One region of the Mediterraneibacter torques genome, then DNA from elsewhere that is predicted to be linked to it. Evidence: riboswitches for the same ligand, from Rfam matches in the RefSeq annotation. Region 1 holds a riboswitch; each other region holds the start of a gene.
What was found. A riboswitch is a leader RNA that binds a small molecule or an ion and turns the genes downstream of it on or off. The one in region 1 is predicted to bind FMN.

Region 2: it holds a riboswitch for FMN, as region 1 does, so the genes downstream of both, ACH9UM_RS09355 (ECF transporter S component) here and tnpA (IS200/IS605 family transposase) in region 1, are expected to answer to the same signal.
Region 3: it holds a riboswitch for FMN, as region 1 does, so the genes downstream of both, ribD (bifunctional diaminohydroxyphosphoribosylaminopyrimidine deaminase/5-amino-6-(5-phosphoribosylamino)uracil reductase RibD) here and tnpA (IS200/IS605 family transposase) in region 1, are expected to answer to the same signal.

The regions. Positions count from the first base shown of each region.
Region 1 covers NZ_CP172594.1:2,173,518-2,177,747, forward strand. Annotated here, with positions in the region: gene ACH9UM_RS10270 (GNAT family N-acetyltransferase) at 1-383, opposite strand, end outside; gene ACH9UM_RS10275 (cell wall hydrolase) at 411-1,112, opposite strand; gene ACH9UM_RS10280 (ECF transporter S component) at 1,365-1,934, opposite strand; gene tnpA (IS200/IS605 family transposase) at 2,081-2,551, opposite strand; FMN riboswitch at 2,769-2,905, opposite strand; gene ACH9UM_RS10290 (hypothetical protein) at 3,329-3,862, opposite strand; gene ACH9UM_RS10295 (J domain-containing protein) at 3,853-4,230, opposite strand, start outside.
Region 2 covers NZ_CP172594.1:1,983,057-1,987,286, forward strand. Annotated here, with positions in the region: gene ACH9UM_RS09335 (hypothetical protein) at 1-60, opposite strand, end outside; gene ACH9UM_RS09340 (helix-turn-helix domain-containing protein) at 271-507, shown strand; gene ACH9UM_RS09345 (hypothetical protein) at 805-1,026, opposite strand; gene ACH9UM_RS09350 (4Fe-4S binding protein) at 1,023-1,637, opposite strand; gene ACH9UM_RS09355 (ECF transporter S component) at 1,634-2,257, opposite strand; FMN riboswitch at 2,332-2,443, opposite strand; gene ACH9UM_RS09360 (pyridoxamine 5'-phosphate oxidase family protein) at 2,464-2,859, opposite strand; gene ACH9UM_RS09365 (Rrf2 family transcriptional regulator) at 3,071-3,505, opposite strand; partial or broken gene ACH9UM_RS09370 (1-deoxy-D-xylulose-5-phosphate synthase) at 3,759-4,230, opposite strand, start outside.
Region 3 covers NZ_CP172594.1:2,055,923-2,060,152, reverse strand. Annotated here, with positions in the region: gene ACH9UM_RS09770 (ABC transporter ATP-binding protein) at 1-77, shown strand, start outside; gene ACH9UM_RS09765 (class I SAM-dependent methyltransferase) at 97-903, shown strand; FMN riboswitch at 1,376-1,490, shown strand; gene ribD (bifunctional diaminohydroxyphosphoribosylaminopyrimidine deaminase/5-amino-6-(5-phosphoribosylamino)uracil reductase RibD) at 1,767-2,894, shown strand; gene ribE (riboflavin synthase) at 2,876-3,529, shown strand; gene ACH9UM_RS09750 (bifunctional 3,4-dihydroxy-2-butanone-4-phosphate synthase/GTP cyclohydrolase II) at 3,548-4,230, shown strand, end outside.

The sequences.
Region 1 (4,230 bases):
AAAGCTCCTGCATTGCTTTTCACAACCGCATTAAACTGTAAAATGCGAAAGCCGAATTTTTTTCCCATTTTCATGCAATGTTTTACAAGCATTTCCCCGATATGAAGTCCCCGCATATCTTTTCGGACAGCATAACTTGCATTACATATGTGACCGCATCTTCCGATATTATTCGGATGCAAAATGTACATTCCGACAATTTCTTTTTTCTCTTCGTCATAAGCGATCCCCGTAAATGTCTGCTCTTTAAAAAACAGATCTCCTGTCGACTCTGTAAGAGTCTCTTTCTGTGGAAATGCGATCCCTTCTTTTACAACTTCGTTCCAGATGGCAATCGTTTCTTTTACATCCTCTTCCGCATACTGTCTGATCTTAATATCCACACTATTTCCTTCTTTCGTATCTATGATTTAATGAAAAAAATGATCCCCGATCTGGATTCCCCAGTTTCCGTTTCCGAAGGAAAGGCAATCGCCAATCGGATTACTTCCCGCAAGAGCGTCTGCCGCTGCCTGCATCGCTGTCTCTGTATAGCCTCCCGACGAAAGAACCGAATCAAGCCACCCTGTCATCGCCGGTCCGAACTGCCCAGACTGATAGATCACTTCACTGATCGTATTCGGATAAGAACCGCTTCTCACACGATTCATTACAACTGCTCCGACTGCAACCTGACCTTCATATGGCTGATTTCCCGCTTCGCAATAGATAAGAGCGGCAAGAAGTTCCTGCTCCCCTGCCATAACATTCGCCGCTTCCAACTGTGTCGCTTCCAAAGCCGCTGCCTGTGCTGCTTGTTCTTCGGCAATTCTTGCTTCTTCTGCGGCTCTTTCTTCCTCTGCCCGAATCATTTCTTCAATACGGACAGCCTCTGTTTTCCATACGTCTCCTGCCGTTTGAACGCTTTGCGAAACCTGTTTCGTTCCTTTGATCATACTAATCGTACCGTCCACAACTGAATCCCCGATCTGAACGGCTATTTCACCTCCCGCATAACGGAGATCTCCGGCGGTATTCATCTTTGTCCCGGGACTTGTAAATCCCGAAAGCAGCATAACACTTGACACTGTAAGATGCAGCGCCACAATCATTCTTTTTTTATTATAATTCATATACTCCTCCTCGTAAACATTTGCAATATCTTCACAATATATTTTTAATAATCCCCTTTTAAAATATATGTGTTGTTTTCATATTTATTACAGATATTACAAAAATGTTACGACTGGGATTGTACTACAAAGAAAAGAAGTTGTCAACTTTTTTCTTTCTCATTTTTTGCTGCATCTTTTTCTGCCGCAAAAAAACAGTCCTATCCGCATCTTTTCAAAACAAAGATACAGATAAGACTTTCATCTACTTGATCATTTACGCAAAAACATTGCGATCCGCTTATACAAAAGAAATGTAACCGCCCCGTTTATTCCCGCTTTTATCACATTGAAGCCGATAATAAACGGCATTAATTTCCATACGACATCTTTTGATACTCCCATAAACATCGGAGTAATCAATAAATTTGCCCCGACCATAACAACTGCCATTGCAGCCATTCCCGCCGTCAATCCAAAAACAGCCGTTGCCTTTGTCTTTTTTCTGTTGTAGATCATTCCAGATACGAGGACAAGAACACCCGTAGCGATCATATGCATCAATATCCCATACAGTCCGCTCCCCGCACTCACTGTCAGTCCCTGAACAACCGCCGTCACAACTGTCAAAACAAGCCCAGCCTCCGGTCCGAAGGCAAATGTTCCGATCAGAATAGAAATATCCGCCGGATCATACTCTAAAAACGGCACTGCCGGAAAAATCGGAAAATGAACAAGATATACCATCGCTACCGATATGGCTACCATCACTCCCATTTTTACCATTTTCACTGTTTTCTTCTTACTCATCACCATTTTTACCGTTCCTGTTTCCTCTTCCATTTTTTCTTCTCCTTTTTTTCGTTTCTGCAATTTTATAAATAAACATCCACCCGCCTAGCGGGTGGTTTTTCATTTTCGGGCATAGCCCTAATATTACTAGCCACGCACAAGTGCGTCTTTTATTGGCCTGCCAGCCACGCGCAGGATTACTTGCTACCCGTAAACGGGTCTCGCGGATCGAATAGACTAATCTGATCCATTTCCTTATCTTGTTTTAGCTGGTTGGCTATGTAACTTTTTATTGCTGCCGTGTTCTTCCCTACTGTATCAACATAGTATCCCTTACACCAAAACTCGCGGTTTCGGTATGCAAATTTCATATTTCCGAATCTCTGAAATATCATTAGGCTACTCTTTCCTTTTAAGTATCCCATGAATCCCGAAACGCTCATTTTGGGCGGGATACTCAGAAGTAAATGAATATGATCCGGACATACTTCTCCTTCGATGATTTCAACACCTTTCCATTGGCACAGTGTTCGGATTATTTCACGAATTGCTTCTTTCTTTTCGTTATAAAATACTTTCCTTCGATATTTAGGTGCAAACACTACATGATATTTGCAATTCCATTTTGTATGTGCTAAGCTTTTTACGTCTGTATTTTGTTCTGACATTATACGGTCCTCCTAATGTGTTTTTATTTACGTAACTGGCAGGTCACGTTTTTATTATACACATTAGGAGTTTTTATTTCTGAATACACCGCTAAAGCTTTCACGGAACCACGCGACTATCGCGTGGTTTTCTTGATACAAAAAATCCCGAACATATATCATGTTCGGGATAAACTGCACCTGTGTAACTTACCGCCCTTTCCTGAGCAATAAGCGGCACTATCTTCTCTCATCCAGACTATACTGTCGGTATCGGAATTCTTTCTGTTTAAGAAAGTCACCGATTCCACCGCATCGCTGCGGGTCGCGGACTATACCGCCGGTTGGGACTTGCACCCTACCCCGAAGATCGTATTCCATTTACTCTATTCATTATAAATCTATAGTTCTCTATTTTCAAGGACTTTGTTTTCTTTTTAACCTCTATTTTCACATTTTCACAAGCACAAATCCTCCAAAAAAACAAATTTTCTTATGGGTAGTCACTTTTTTAATTTACTTTATCATCTTTTTATTTCTTTTATCACTTTTTCATGTATATAAATATTGTAATAATATCATTTTTCTTTCTGATGCCTTGATTTCTCCGTCAAAGATTCCTCTTTATCCGTTTTTTTCATATTTGGTTCAAATTTTTTCATATTTGGTTCAAAAGTTCCTCACATTTTTTACACATTTTCTGTGTATACTAAAAGTGTTCTCAGATGAGAACACTTTTTCATAAACTTTTTCCCCCATGAGCCGCAGAAATGTGGCTCATCCTTTTTATATCGTTCTTTATGACATCACTCTTCCGCGCATCTTTCCCCAAAGGCGAACCTGAACATAATCATATGCCTTATCATAGATAAGTATTCCTATCTGTCCGGCTATCATAACACCGACAAGAATCGGGGTCGATACTGCTTTTGCAAATAACATTTCTCTGAAAATAACAACGATCGGGATATATACAAGATTAAAGATTCCGTATTTAAAAAGAAGAAACGCCGTCCTGCTCTTTTCTTCCCGCACATGCCGCACGATCCATCTCCATGCAGCTTCTCTCCCCCATATGTATAATCCCATCGCCGCAAATGTAAACACATAAAACTTATTCGGCGCTGTAATAAATCCAAGTATCACTCCTGCCGCATAAAATGCCGCTCCTATCCTAAGTCCGAACTCCCGGATAATGATCCCGACAAAAAAAGATGCCGCCGCCAGCAGAAATAATGTGCTCGTCTCGATCACACTGCCCAACACCATAAAGATCACAGTCAGCGCAAGAAGAAGTCCGCTAAACGCCATTGTTTTTGCCTTTACATGCATGAACACAAGTCGCCTCCCATACATTCGCACAACGAATCCGCAACAAACAGATCACAACACATATTGCCTGTACCGCACGGTGTAGTACCGCTGCTGTATCCATTGCCATAAGAGCTGTTCTGATAACGGCTGCTCGCATAATTCAACTGATTCAAAAGCTGTCTGTACTGCATATTGTTCGGCTCCATATTCACAGCCTGAGCCGCATGGTCTCTTGCCAGAACATTATTGCCAAGTCCCGCATTCGCACAGCTGCTTAAATAATACCAGATTGCAGATCGTTCGTTAATCTGATCAAGCGTGTTGAGCGCTTCGCGAAATCTTCTGCTGTTAATATAATTCACAGCCGCCTGAAGCCTCGGATCCTG
Region 2 (4,230 bases), 190 kb from region 1:
GTTCTCCAGTTCAAAAAATTCTGTCAGATATGTCAATCGTTCCATATCCCCCAATGTCATTCTTTTTTCACCTGACAATAATGCTCGATCTCTTTTGCCACATAGATTTAAAAATTTTCTCTTTTCCATCTCCACATCCATTATACTTTTACCTCTTCCTGTTAAAAATAATTCCTTATTACGAAACATTATAAAATTTAAATTCTTTAGAATCAATATATATGTTTCTGTATTACGAAACTTTTTATTTTATAAGGGGAGTTCATCATTATGCAAAAGATTAGACCAGATATGGATATTGGTAAAAATATCCAAGCAATTCGATATAAAAACAATATGACTCAAGACCAAGTAGTTGCAAAATTAAATCTTATGGGTATCTCCATCACCAAAAGTACCTATGCCAAACTGGAAACAAATCGCATGAACATTAAGGCATCTGAATTAGTTGCACTTGCAAAACTCTTTCATACCGATATCAATGCTTTCTTTTCCGGCTTGCTATAGTTCGACATTCCCCGACTCCCTGTGTATATAATAGCATATTAAAAATAAGAACCAGTCTATATTCTTATCGGATATAAACCAGTTCTTTTTTCTTATCAAATAATATAAAAGTGACAGGGAATTCAGATTCTTATCTTCTGTCACTCATGTAATTATTATTCTATTTTAAATTTAATGAATTTACCCATTCTTGAATTTCTTTTTCAATGTTATTTTCTATATAAACGTCATACACATTTTTCCACATTATCTGTGTATACTGTTATTTTCAACCCCATAATTATAACTTGGTACACGCTATACACTACTATAAACTGTACTCCATTTTAGGATTCCCGCAGCTGTCGATGCCCCGGCTCCTGCCCCGATTATAACACAGTCTGTATTTCTTATATTCTTTGCTGCCCTGTCAATCTGGTCTTCATATGCATCCTTTTGGAATACATAATCCCTTGCCGGAGTACTACATAAAAAGTTTCTCCAGTCAGCATACCCTTTTCTGATTTTCTTAAAAATCATAATGAACCTCTTTTCTCAATACACTGCTTCGGACAAATTTCTGCACATCTTCCGCAATGCAGACAATGATTCTGGTTGATAGTAACCGGAACTGAAGATATATCAATGCATTTTTGCGGACATACAGAGTAACACAGTTTGCATCCAATACATTCTTTTCCAATAAAATACCCTGTCTGAACTGCCTCGGTTTTTCCAATTGTTATAGTATCCCTCACAATATTTGATGGATTGCTGATATCAAAATACTCTCCCTGTGCCTCATACAGCCGAAACACTTCGATTGCGTCTTTCGTATCTCCCGGATAGATTTTCTTCATATATGGATTTTTTTCAAACATAATATCAAGATTCTTTTTTCCGATGTTCTTTATTTTTCCACGCAGAGACACCGCAATTTTGTCTTTTGTTGCGGATATTGCCACATACTGCTGCTCCATTAACTGGTCATAAAATGTTTTTCCCGTTGCTGTAAGGAAATACACACCTTCTTCATCATAGTACATCATATCTATGATTCTTGTCTGAGGATGTCCATCTGAACCTATCGTTGCAACTGTTGTTGAATGAATTTCATCCACCAGAAGTTCAAGATAATCCATTTTTGTCATTTCAAAGTCTCTCCTTTCAGTATCGGTGTAAGTTTTTTATATATCATCATGGTAATTGCTCCAATTACCAAGCCTTTTAAGATATTAAACGGCAATGCATTGAATAGAACAACGTCCAGCTTAGTCTTAATAAATGGCAGAAATTCGCCAAATGATGCAATCAGCTGCTCCAGAGGCATAAATGTTTCAAACAGTGAAAGTAGAATAAAATAATTTGCAATCGCTGCCGCTATTCCCATAACCACACTTGAAATAACACATGCCCACCTCGCCATTTTCTTAGTCTTTTTGTATTTGTATATAAAACCGGCAGCCAGTACATAGGATGCCCCCATTAGGAAATTGGCAAGTTCACCAATTCCTCCTGTTGATGTTGACAGAAGCTGTAATATATTTTTTATCAATTCTATCATCACTCCTGTAACCGGTCCAAACGCAAACGTCCCAATCAGTGCAGGTAAATCTGACAGATCCATTCGTGCAAATGATGGACTCAAAGGAACCGGAAACTCTAAAAATGCCAACACATATGATATAGCTGCCAGTAGAGCTGTCATTGTTATCGTTCTTGTAGAAACTAAATTTTTTCTTGTTTTAATAGTTGCTGTATTGTTACTCATAAATCTCCTTTTTGTGAGATATGCCTGAATTTAAAACAGCCCGCAGGACGGGATTCCCTGCGGGACTTGTTTTATCATATCTTCTCTCATCCGGACTTTACCGTCGGTTATGGAATTGCACCATATCAGCTTTTGCTCGCAGACTATACTGCCGGTCAGGAATTACACCTTGCCCCGAAGACTGTAATTTTTTCTGTTAATTATCTTTAAAATTCATAAGGTGGATTTCCAGAGAAATCTGCGATTAAACCATGCGGATTTTCAAGATAGAATACCTCAAAAATAGGATTATCTGCTGTCTGATACTGTCCCTTAACGATAGGATTGTTCATGCATCCTTCCTTTACACTCTTGTTGTCCTCAAATACTGCTTTGCCATGAAGGCGAATCCATGCGTATTCAGGGGAAGATACTGATACTTCTACTTCAGGATTTGCTAACATATCCTTGTAAACATCCTTTGTGTTGTTAGTACAGAACCAAAGCTTTCCGTCCTGCTCAAAACAGAACATGAATGGACGGCATTTTGCCTTTCCATCTCTTCCGACGGTTGCTAAATACTGAACCGGGTTTTTCTGTAAAAATTCTACTACTTTCTGCATTTTAAATTACCTCCTTGATATGTTGTAACAATGATTATTACATCTTGTAGCTATACAATATCATTCGTTTAATGTAATGTCAATAGTTACATCAAGCTTTTTGTAACTTTTTTTGTTACAACTCCTTTTGAAGATTTTACATTGATTATGAAAAACAAAAAGGCTCCGGAAATTGTGATGGTATAATCACTCATCCGAAGCCTTCTGTAGGCTACTCTTCCTCTGTATACACTGCAATATCTTTTTTCACATCAGCAAGTGTCATTTCTGAAAGTTTTTCCTCCATTGCCTTCTGTACTTCTAACAGTCTCTTATCAAGAACATGGTGAATATTCTTTCCTACCGGACATTTCTGATTGGGATTCTCATGAAAATGAAACAGTTCTTCATCTGGTGCACATTCCACTGCTTTATACACATCAAGGAATGTAATCTGCTCCAATGGTCTGGTAATTGTCACACCGCCTGTCCCTCTTGCAACTTCAATAAGACCAGCAGCCTTTAATTGTTGCAATATTTTACGAACAATCACCGGATTAGTTCCAATGCTTGCTGCCATAAAATCACTAGTCATCTTCTGATCTGAAAATGTATCTATACAGGCAAACATATGGATTGCCATTGTAAATCTGCTTGAAATCTGCATTATAAACACCTCTCTTTGACAGTAATCATATCAAAAAACAGATGTAATTTCAATGGTTACATTGTTGTTGAAAACTTAATATAAATACAATCAATAGTCTGCTTTAGAAAAAAACAATTTTATGGTCTATCGACATCTCGCCAAATGGAATTTACCTAACGCAGCGATGCCCCGAACGCCCTTAGTTCTTCTCTCTTTTTCTCGCTCTTGTTTTCAGACCCATGTGCTGTAAACACACCCATGTTTTCAAGTCCAAGATAATCCAGAAACTATTGTTAATACATACATCATGGGAAATCTGGTCATACGCTCTTTGAATAAAGGTTGTGTTTGTAACCACAAGCGGCTTCGCACCGTTTTTTGCAGCACCAGATGCCATGGCAACCGCCTGTTCTTCCGCAATCCCTACATCCACATACTGCAATCCAAGCTCCTTTCGCTGTTCCTGATTTAAGCCTGCACTGCCCGGCATAGCAGGAGTAATCACAAGAAGCTCAGAATCACTTTTTGCTTTTCGCATAATATACTCAGCAGTGATAGATGTATAATCTTCTCCATCGCCAAAAGAGATTGTTGGTTTGCCTGTTTCACGGTCAAATGGCATACACCAATGCCATCCCTCTTTGTCTTTTTCAGCAATCTCATATCCCTTTCCTTTTTGTGTATGGATATGGACTACGATTGGATGATCCGTATCTTTCACCTTGCGGAATAAGGAAATCAGT
Region 3 (4,230 bases), 120 kb from region 1:
ATCTGGAAGAAAAGAATGGTGTATATGCCCATATGGTAAAACTGCAGACAGAAAGCCAGAATTGGAAACTTGCATAAAGAAAAAGGAGGGCTGGTTATGCAAACATTAGGCGTTGTGGAGGATACCCTGTTTGTCCCTATGCTGGGCAGAATCTATGCCAGTGAGCATTACCCGCAAATTTTATATGATAAAAAAGCATTGGAATTGAAAAAGAAGCTACCTTCAGACTTGATTAAACAGAATATGCAGAGCCAGTATACCCTTTTGGCCTCTGCTTCCCGGTCTGCTAATATGGATCGGATTATTCGGACTTTTCTGGAACGCAGACCGGACGGTGTGATTGTCCAGTTGGGCTGTGGTCTGGAGACAACCTATCACCGATGTGATAACGGAAAGACACACTGGTATGCCATGGATCTGCCTCATGTAATCGAATACCGGCGGGGACTTCTTCCCGAACCAGAGAGGGAATTATATATTTCCGGGGATGCCTTTGCAAAGGATTGGATCAAAAAAGTTCGCAATGATGTACTTGATGCTCCTATTCTCGTTACTGCAGGCGGGTTATTTCATTATTTTGAGGAACATAAGGTCATTGCCCTTCTGCGTATGATTGGGCAATTTGGAAATATGGAAGTTGTTTTTGATACGGTGAACAAAAGAGGAATGACCATGATGAAGAAAAAATATATGAAACAGGTCGGCCATGCCGATGCACAAATGTTTTTTTATGTGGATTCAGCGGAAGAACTGGCAGCAAAGATCGGGGGTAATGTGAAGGTGATTGCGGAGGAACCATACTATCGTTACATCCCTAAAAATGGCTTAAAGCTATCCACAAAGGTCAGTATGACAGTTTCTGATCAATTCAAGATGGTAAAGATGATACATCTAAAACTATAGTGGATATACAATATCAGAGAGATAGAACTTTATCATTTTTTCGGACGCACTGATGAAACACCATCAAAAGCCGCCTTCTATCACCAGCGTGCAAAATTAAAAGATAATGCACTATGGGAACTTTTGCAAATCTTTAACCAGAAGCTTCAACCAACTCTATACAGAAACCGTTATCGTTTGGTTGCTTGTGACGGTTCTGTTGCTGATGAAGTTGATCCGGAACTTCTGGCAAAAGTATTGGCTAATCCAGAGATGTGGGCATTGCTCAATTCACTGGCGAAAACGATGAAGTAATGAAAAATAGTGAAAAAATAGTGTGATTTTAGTGAAAAAACAATTCATAAAACGATATAATATATGGATAAAATGAGGATATTTATTGTGTATATGGATATTCTATCTCCATCAGTAAACTAAGTAAAATAAAAATTCTGCTTTACAAATAACAGATAAAGTATTAAAATAAACAAAAAGATATCTTCAGGGCAGGGTGAGATTCCCTACCGGCGGTAAAGCCCGCGAGCCGAGAGGCATGATCCGGTGAGATTCCGGGGCCGACAGTACAGTCTGGATGGAAGAAGATGATAGTACAGTTGATTTTTTGTATGAATGAATGTAGTATCAGAGCTCTGAGATGGTGATCCATTTCAGAGCTTTTTATATAGGAAAATCAGACATTCATTTATCAATCATATGTAACAGATCAATTCCACCCTGCAGATATTTCTGCAGGCTTTTTTTGTATCTGGTACATCGTTTTCGAAATAACTATACCATTCACTTGTCTGTGAATCCGATTGCACATGTTTAAAAGCCTCGGCGTAGCCCAGGCAAAGAACAGGAATAAGAAAGAAGGAATAGAAATGACGGATCAGGAATATATGCTTCGGGCTATTCAACTGGCCAAAAAAGGAGAAGGCTGGACGAATCCCAATCCTATGGTAGGGGCAGTGATCGTAAAAGACGGAAAGATCATCGGGGAAGGCTATCATAAAAAGTATGGAGAACTTCACGCGGAACGTAATGCAATTGCTTCTCTTACAGAATCAGCAGAAGGTGCGGTGATTTATGTCACGTTGGAGCCTTGCTGTCATCATGGTAAAACACCTCCATGTACGGAAGCGATCATTGAACAGAAGATCAGAAAAGTGGTGATCGGTTCCAGAGATCCGAATCCGAAAGTGGCAGGAAAAGGTGTACAGATGTTAAGGGAAGCCGGTGTAACAGTAGTTGAAGATTTTATGAGAGAAGAATGTGATCAGCTGAACCCGGTGTTTTTCCATTATATTACTACGAAGACTCCTTATGTGGTAATGAAGTATGCCATGACACTGGATGGGAAGATCGCAACGAAAACAGGAGCATCAAAATGGATCACCGGAGAATCTGCACGAAAAGAAGTACAGCATATGCGGCATCAGTACATGGGAATCATGGCTGGTATTGGAACTGTGCTTGCAGATGATCCGATGTTAAACGTCCGGGTAGAAGGCTGGAAAAGTCCTGTCAGGATTGTGTGTGACAGTAAGCTCAGGATCCCGCCGGGCAGTCAGATTGTAAAAAGTGCGGAAAAGTACCGGACGATCGTGGCTTATGCAGAACAGAAAAATGCAAAAGAGAAAATAAAAATATTACATACCATGGGAGTTGAAACCATTTACTGTCCCGACGAAAAGAATCAGATAGACCTTAAGAAGCTGATGGCAGATCTTGGAAACAGAGGCATTGACAGCATCCTCCTGGAGGGAGGAGGTACGTTAAATGACAGTGCACTGCGAGTTGGAATTGTAAAGGAAGTACAGGCTTTTGTGGCACCAAAGCTGTTTGGCGGTGTGGCTGGGAAGACACCGGTAGAGGGTATTGGAGTTGAACTGCCGTCTGAAGCAGTGGAACTGAAATATACAGATATCTGCCAGATCGGTGAGGATATCCGGATAAAATGTCAGGTGTGTGATAAAAAACAGGAGGAATCATGTTTACAGGAATCGTAGAAGAGAAAGGAAAAGTCCGTTATATACAGCTGACAGGGGAATCAGGGATCCTGGCAGTGAAAGCCCGGAAAGTCCTGGAAGGGACAAGGATCGGTGACAGTATCGCTGTGAATGGTGTGTGTCTGACAGTTACGTCGATTCAGCCGGACGGATTTACTGCCGATGTGATGGCAGAGACGATCAGAAGAAGCAGTCTTGGCAGCTGCAAGGCCGGAAGCCAGGTAAACCTGGAACGTGCAATGGCTGCAGACGGCAGGTTCGGGGGACACATAGTAAGCGGCCATATTGATGGGACTGGCGTGATACGTTCCATGCTCCGGGAAGAAAATGCCATCTGGGTATCAATTGAGACATCGCCACAGATTTTGCATCTGATTGTGGAAAAAGGATCCGTCTGTATTGATGGGATCAGCCTGACAGTTGCAAGGGTTGATGAAGCTGGTTTTCAGGTGTCGGTCATTCCACATACAGGAGAAGAAACCACTCTTTTGGAAAAGGTGCCGGGGGATCTGGTTAATCTGGAAAATGATGTGATCGGAAAATACGTAGAAAAACTGCTTGGCATCAGAAAAAACGAAGAAGAGAAAAAAGAATCCGGAATTACGATGGAGTTTCTTGAAGAATTCGGGTTTTAGAACAGGAGGATATACACTATGTCACAAAATTATCAGTACAACACAATTGAAGAAGCACTTAGGGATCTTAAGGAAGGAAAAATAGTTCTGGTCACAGATGATCCGGACAGAGAAAATGAGGGAGATCTGATATGTGCGGCAGAGTTTGCGACCAGAGAAAATATTAATTTCATGGCGACCTATGCAAAGGGTCTTATCTGTACACCGATGAGTGCAGAAATTGCGGTGAGATTGAACTTTCCGCCGATGGTTGCGGAGAATACGGACAATCACAGTACAGCATTTACCGTGGCAGTAGATCACGCAGATACAACCACAGGTATCTCTGCGGAAGAGCGCTCCTATACTATCATGAAGTGTGTGGATGATCAGTCAAAACCGGAGGATTTCAGAAGACCGGGACATGTGTTTCCGCTTATTTCCAGAAAAGGCGGGGTTTTGGTACGAAATGGCCATACAGAGGCAACAACAGATCTTATGAGACTTGCCGGACTGAAAGAATGCGGCGTGTGCTGTGAAGTTATGAAAGAAGATGGAACTATGATGCGTACATCACAGCTATGGGAAATGGCAAAAGAGCATAACCTTACATTTATTACGATCCGTGATCTGCAGGATTATATAAGAATACATGAAAAGCATGTAAAGGAGGAAGCCGTTGCAAACCTCCCAACGCAGTACGGTGATTTTAAAATGTATGG